DNA from 2 places in the Streptomyces sp. NPDC038135 genome. Region 2 is predicted to be linked to the other one. Evidence: riboswitches for the same ligand, from Rfam matches in the RefSeq annotation. Region 2 holds a riboswitch; the other holds the start of a gene.
What was found. Region 2 has a riboswitch for guanidine ahead of ACZ7JA_RS12570 (MBL fold metallo-hydrolase). Riboswitches for the same ligand answer to the same signal wherever they lie in the genome.

Region 1: linked by a shared signal. The riboswitch ahead of ACZ7JA_RS04960 (DMT family transporter) and the one ahead of ACZ7JA_RS12570 (MBL fold metallo-hydrolase) in region 2 are both predicted to bind guanidine.

What each region holds. Positions count from the first base shown of each region.
Region 1 covers NZ_JBVJXS010000002.1:139,074-142,457, forward strand. Annotated here, with positions in the region: gene ACZ7JA_RS04955 (transglycosylase domain-containing protein) at 1-1,846, shown strand, start outside; gene ACZ7JA_RS04960 (DMT family transporter) at 1,860-2,180, opposite strand; guanidine-III (ykkC-III) riboswitch at 2,214-2,280, opposite strand; gene ACZ7JA_RS04965 (GroES family chaperonin) at 2,350-2,709, opposite strand; gene ACZ7JA_RS04970 (DUF3618 domain-containing protein) at 2,765-3,094, opposite strand; gene bcp (thioredoxin-dependent thiol peroxidase) at 3,187-3,384, shown strand, end outside.
Region 2 covers NZ_JBVJXS010000004.1:215,719-219,102, reverse strand. Annotated here, with positions in the region: gene ACZ7JA_RS12580 (hypothetical protein) at 338-520, opposite strand; gene ACZ7JA_RS12575 (hypothetical protein) at 731-1,117, shown strand; guanidine-III (ykkC-III) riboswitch at 1,255-1,322, shown strand; gene ACZ7JA_RS12570 (MBL fold metallo-hydrolase) at 1,335-2,240, shown strand; partial or broken gene ACZ7JA_RS12565 (transcriptional regulator) at 2,357-2,533, opposite strand; partial or broken gene ACZ7JA_RS12560 (DUF1684 domain-containing protein) at 2,693-2,839, opposite strand; partial or broken gene ACZ7JA_RS12555 (LLM class flavin-dependent oxidoreductase) at 2,940-3,269, opposite strand.

The DNA.
Region 1 (3,384 bases), on a different contig from region 2:
GGACCGCGAGAAGTCCAAGGACGAGATCCTCGAGGGCTACCTCAACACCAGCTACTTCGGCCGCAGCGCCTACGGCATCCAGGCCGCCGCCCAGGCCTACTACGGCAAGGACGCGACGGACCTCGACCCGGCCCGCGCCGCCTACCTCGCCGCCCTCGTCAACGCCCCCAGCGAGTACGACGTCGTCGCGCACCCCGAGAACAAGCCCGCCGCCGTCGCCCGCTGGAACTACGTCCTGGACGGCATGGTCAAGGAAGGCTGGCTCGGCAAGGGCGAGCGCGCGGGCCTGAAGTTCCCCACGCCCAAGGACCAGACCGTGCCCAACGGCCTGTCCGGCCAGCGCGGCTACCTCGTCGACGCCGTGCGGCAGTACCTGATCAGCAACGACATCGTCACCGCCGACCAGCTCGCGGCCGGCGGCTACCGCATCACCACCACCATCCAGAAGAACCGGCAGAACGCCTTCGTCAAGGCCGTCGACGACCAGCTGATCTCCAAGCTCGACAAGAAGAACCGCAAGGCCGACAACTACGTCCGCGCCGGCGGCGCCTCCGTCGACCCCAAGACCGGCAAGATCGTCGCCATGTACGGCGGCATCGACTACGTGAAGCAGTTCACCAACGGCGCGACCCGGGGCGACTTCCAGGTCGGCTCCACCTTCAAGCCCTTCGTGTTCACCTCGGCCGTACAGAACAGCTCCACCACGCAGGACGGCCGGCCCATCACCCCGAACACCATCTACGACGGCACCACCAGGCGCCCCGTGCAGGGCTGGCCCGGCGGCGCCTACAACCCCGCCAACGAGGACGAGAAGTCCTACGGCGACATCCCCGTCCGCAAGGCCACCGACCTCTCCGTCAACGCCGTCTACGCGCAGATGGCCGTCGACGTCGGCCCCGACAGGGTCAAGCAGACCGCCGTCGACCTCGGCATCCCCGAGCACACCAAGGACCTCCAGCCCTACCCGTCCATCGCCCTCGGCACCGCCACCGCCAGCGTCCTCGACATGGCGGAGGCCTACGCCACGCTCGCCAACCACGGCCAGCGCGCCACGTACACCATGGTCGAGAAGGTCACCAAGGACGGCACCCAGCAGGTCGACCTGCCCCAGCGGCAGACCAGGCGGGCCGTCACCCGCGAGGCCGCCGACACCACCACCTCGATCCTGCAGAGCGTCGTCGACAACGGCACCGCCGTCGCCGCCCAGGCCGCCGGCCGCCCCGCGGCCGGCAAGACCGGCACCGCCGAGGAGGACACCGCCGCCTGGTTCGCGGGCTACACCCCCGAACTCGCCACCGTCGTCTCCGTCATGGGACAGGACCCGGTCACCGCGGCGCACAAGTCCCTGTACTACGCCCTCGGCCAGCCCCGGATGAACGGCGGCGGCCCGCCCACCGCCATCTGGGCCCAGTACACCCGCGACGCGCTGAAGGGGAAGCCGGTCAGCGACTTCGACCTCCAGCTCCAGCCGGGCGCCGACAAGACCCAGGCCCCCATCGACCCCTCCGCCGACCCGAGCACCGGCGGCCCGGACGACGGCGTCACCACGGACGGGAGCACCACCGACGGCGGCACCACCGGCAGCACCCCCAGCACCGACGGCGGCACCGGCAGCACCCCCACCACCGACGGGGGCGCCACCGACGGCGGCGCCACGACCGACGGAGGCGGCACCACCACCGGCGGAACCACCGACGGCGGCGGCACCACCACCGGCGGGGACACGAACGGCGGCCTGACCACGGGCGGCGGCACGGACACCGGCGGCGGCACACCGGGCGGCGGCACCGGAGGCGTCGACACGGGCGGAGGCACCGACAGCGGAGCCACCGCAGGCCAGCCGTAGGAAGAAGCGCCCGTCAGTGACCGCCGGTCGCCTTGAGCCCCACCACGGCGACCAGCAGCAGGCAGACGAAGAAGACACGGGCGGCGGTGACCGGCTCACCCAGCACCACCATGCCGAGCACCGCCGCCCCGGCCGCCCCGATCCCCACCCACACGCCGTACGCCGTACCGATCGGCAGCGACCTGGCGGCGTACGACAGCAGCATCATGCTCGCCACGATCCCGGCACCCGTGAACACACTCGGCACGAGCCGGGTGAACCCGTCGGTGTACTTCATCCCCACCGACCAGGCCACCTCGAGCAGACCGGCGACAATCAGCAGAACCCACGCCACGACGACACACCTCCGGCAGACGAACCCATTCCTGGTGCGTCGTCTTTGCCAGCATCCCGGTACGGCGCGTCTCGTCGGGCTCCCTCGAACATAGCAAAGCGACGGCGGAGGGGCCGGTGACCACGGTCACCGGCCCCTCCGCCGTCGCTCTCCGGGACTCCCGGCCGCCTCAGAGGTACAGGCCCGTGGAGTCCTCCGCGCCCTCGAACCGGTCGGCGGCCACCGCGTGCAGATCCCGCTCCCGCATCAGCACGTACGCCACGCCCCGCACCTCGACCTCGGCCCGGTCCTCCGGGTCGAACAACACCCGGTCGCCCGTCTCCACGGTCCGCACGTTCTGACCCACCGCGACCACCTCGGCCCAGGCCAGCCGGCGCCCGACCGCCGCCGTGGCGGGGATCAGGATGCCGCCGCCCGAACGCCGCTCGCCCTCACCCGTCTCCTGCTTGACCAGCACCCGGTCATGCAGCATCCGAATGGGCAGCTTGTCGTGATGGGGGGTGCTCTGCACGTTTCTGTTGGCGCTCACGCTCCGAACCTACCTGCCTTCTGCACGCCCGTACGAGCCCGGGTCGCCGAGCCGCTCAGCGGCCGCGCCGCCGCACACTCAGCGCGAGCAGCCCCACCAGCCCGACCGCGACCAGCGCCACCGGCACCACCCGCTCCAGACGCGGGGCGCCCTCCTCGTCCACGAACTGTGCCCTGACGTCGCTCACCACCCGGTTGACCTGGACATACGCCCGTCCAACCGTGTGATCGAGATTGGCGACCACCTTGGCCTTGGCATCCCCGACGATCGTCTTCGGGTGCACCCGCACCCCGATCTCGTCGAGCGTCTCGGCCAGCACTTCGCGGCGGCGCCTGATGTCCGCCTCGATCTCTGCCGGGGTTCTGGTGTCCGACGTGTCCGCCACCGTACGGCCTCCGAAGTCTCCTGATGCTGTCCTGGACAGTCTGTCAGTTCCCAGTACGGCCGCACCGCAACGCCCCCCGTTACGCTGGACCGATGAGCGAGCGACTCCAGCCCGGCGACGTGGCCCCCGCCTTCACCCTCCCCGACGCCGACGGCAACCAGGTGTCCCTGTCGGACCACAAGGGCCGCAAGGTCATCGTCTACTTCTACCCCGCGGCGCTGACCCCCGGCTGCACCAAGCAGGCCTGCGACTTCACGGACAACCTCTCCCTCCTGGCCGACGCCGGCTAC
Region 2 (3,384 bases):
CAGCGACCGATGCGGTGTCCCCGCATGCTGCCCCGAACCGGCGGATGAGCGAGATCTACTGGAGCTGGCGATCTGCGCTCTCCCCAAGAAGAGCTCACGCGAGCTCCGCAGCATCGTGCAGCCTCTGGATCTGAAGATCCTCGAACGTCCCGACGCCGTGCCGTACGGTGATCCGCCGGATCGTTGGTGGTGGAACGCCTTCTGACCAAGCCGTGCCCGCGAGGTTACGTCCGCAGGTCAGCGACCCGACCCTTGACTTCTTCGCTACTGACGCGCCCAGGCCGGCCCCAGGAGCGGCACAGCCGCTTCTCGTCAGCGCGAACCAGGACGTCACGGGCTAGACCCCCAAGACTCGGAAGCCGACGAAGATCGACGTGGGCAGAAGCGTCGCGAGTCCTAGCCCCCATAGGAGGCTGGCCCGCCAGCCGGCACCGCCGACCAGGAAAACAAGGCCCAGCAAAGCCGCGAAAGCCAGGTACTCCCAGAAAAACACCTGGAACCAGAGGAAGAAATCGGCCACCACCCACCCCCAACCAGACGGATTATGGGCTGGCTTGGTGGCAGACGGAAGCACTAACGATGCTCGATCCCACGAGCCGCTCCATGCTTCCACGTCGCAGGCACCCTTATCCGGAGCCGACGCCGACCACAGAGTCAAAACCTAGCGCTGAACAACAGGACTTGGTGGAACGGATGGCCCCCAGCTCGGCGACAACAGTGCCCAGGAGCCGTGATCCCCCCGCTGCCCGAACTGAACGGGCTGCGCGCCGCCGACATGATGGTCCTGGATGACGAGCGCACCGGCCGTCTTCAAGTCCTCGAACCTGTCGACCTCGCCCTCCCAGGCAGACCGAGCCTCCCGGTACGCGGCGTCGTCCTCGAACGCCTCAGCCTGTGGCTCACGCGCCATCAGTTCGTCGTCCGCCCCGGCGTAGGAGTCGGGATGCGGAAAGGGAGTAGCCAGCAGCTCACGCCGCCCCTCATCGTTCCCGGCCCACCACCAGCCACGCTCGGTCCCCTCAAGCCGCAAGAGCGCCGCCACGGCGGAGTCGGACCGATCCGGGAGTCAGACCCCTGTCGCCGAGAGCATCACGACCGGTATTCAGGCGACCTGTGACCGGGGCCCGCTGGTGTCGGAGTGGCAGGCACCACTCGGCCCCCGGCCCGTGCCGTGCACGTGCCAGAGCGTGGAGCGGCGATCCGAGGCCATCGGGCTTCTGGCAGACCCTTGACGATGTGCGTGTTAGCGTCGGCGTGGAGGCTCACAGGTGCCTGCCCCGGACGAGATGTGCGCCGTACCCGGCCCGCCAAGACGACGCACTCAAGGAGACGTCATGGGTGCCGACAGCTTCCTGATCGACTTCGAGGGAGCCAAGCCCAGGCCTGGTGCGCTGGATGTGCGGTGGATTCACGGCTCGCCGTCGGCCAAGCACAACGCCGATCCGGACATCCAGGTCCACGGCTATGACGAGCACACGTTCATCCTCCGGCAGAACATGGCGATCGACTACGAGGCGCCGTTCTTGTTCCTGTTGTTCGGCAATGAGCGGGCGGTGCTGATCGACACCGGCGCCACCGCATCCGCCGAGTTTTTCCCTCTTCGCCAGGTGGTCGACGAGCTCATGGAGTCCTGGCTCGCGCGTCACCCACGGCACGGCTACCAGTTGCTCGTGCTGCACACTCACCCGCACGGTGATCACGTCGCAGGCGACGGCCAGTTCTCCGATCGTCCTGACACCACGGTCGTCGGTGCGGAGTCGGCCGCCGCCTGGCCGTATTTCGGATTTGCCACCGACCCTGATGCTGTGGCGCACATCGACCTCGGGGGGAGGGTGCTGGAGTGTCTGGCCACCCCGGGCCACCACGAAGCGGCGGTGACCTTCTACGATCCGTGGACCGGGTTCCTTCTCACCGGTGACACGGTCTACCCCGGCCGGCTCTACATCGATGACTGGCCGGCGTTCATCCGGACGATTGATCGCTTGATCGACTTCTGCGACCACCGGACGGTCACCCACGTGCTCGGCTGCCACATCGAGATGTCCCGGCAACCTGGTGTGGACTATCCGATCCGTACCGTCTATCAGCCTGACGAGCCCCCGCTGCAGATGACCACCGACCACCTGCGTGAGATCCGCGTGGCGCTGGAAGAGATGGGCGACCGGCCGCGCCGTCGGGCCTTCCCGCTCTTCGTCCTGTGCCCCAGCGAAAGCTCGATCGGGTGGAGAACGAACTCCTGAAGCGGCGATCGGGTGTCAGGTGTATCAGGCACAGGTTCAGGAGCCTCAAGGCGTAGGACGAGCGCACGTAGGGCCCGGAGTTCAGCGTCCAGGGCCTGCGCACCTTCGCGCGTGAGGGATACCCTGTTGGGGCGTCGACCGGCGTAGCCCTTCTCGACGGTGATCATTCCGGACTCTTCCAGCACCTTCAGGCGCCGGGAGAGATTTCCGTCGGTGACAGCCAGTTGCTTCTTCAGGAAGCTGAATTCGACCCGATCGGCTTCGCGGGCAACGGTGAGGACGCCGAGCCGCACGCGCTGGTGGACGGTGTCGTCCAGCGCCTGGGGTGGGATGCCGTTCCTCTTCCTCGATACCGGGGAATCGCGCGCTGACCTGCTCGGGGCGCGGGCGCCCTGGTCGCAGGTCAGCGAGGCGGCCGGGGTCGCAAGACAGGAGCTTCCCAAGCTGAGGGCTCAAGCACCGCCGCGCTCGCGGGGGATTTTCTGACCGGCCTCGACCGCCACCGGCAACCGGTTCTCGGCCGGGGGCAGCGGGCAGGTGGCCAGGTCCGTGTACGCGCACGGCAGGTTCGCGGCGCGGTTCAGGACGACGGTACCGTCGAGACGGCGGCGCCCACGGTCGTCGGGGGCGCGCGCGGTCCCGCCAGGTACGGGAAGGATCCCGTCTGCGGAATTCACGCAGACGGGCGATGGGGCGCTAGAAGGGCAGACCGAAGCCGGCCTCCGTCAGTAGCTTCGTGCCCAGGGCCAGACCGAGGTGGTAGCGGCCGTGGGTCGCGGCCTGGGCGGTCTGGGCCTGGCTGGAGATCAGCAGCGGGTGGCGGCCGAAAACGGGGATCGCGGAGGTGCCGACCTGCAGTGCGGGCACTTCGCGACCGACGATCGCCGCAAGCTGGGGCGAGTCCGGGCCGAAGGCCTGCCCGAACCAGGCCAACGCGAGGCCGAGTTCCGCGGTCTCTCGGGCCAGTTGGACGGTCGCGTCGACCTGGTTCGGCGCGTCGGACGCGTTGAGCGCTATTCCAACAATCATGTCAGTCAGAACCGGCTCCGATCGAGAGAGCCTGCGAGCCCTTCTGGGTCCCTTGCAGGAGACCGTCACCGCGTTCCGACGGTTGCAGTGGGAAACGTGTGGTGACTGTGCCACC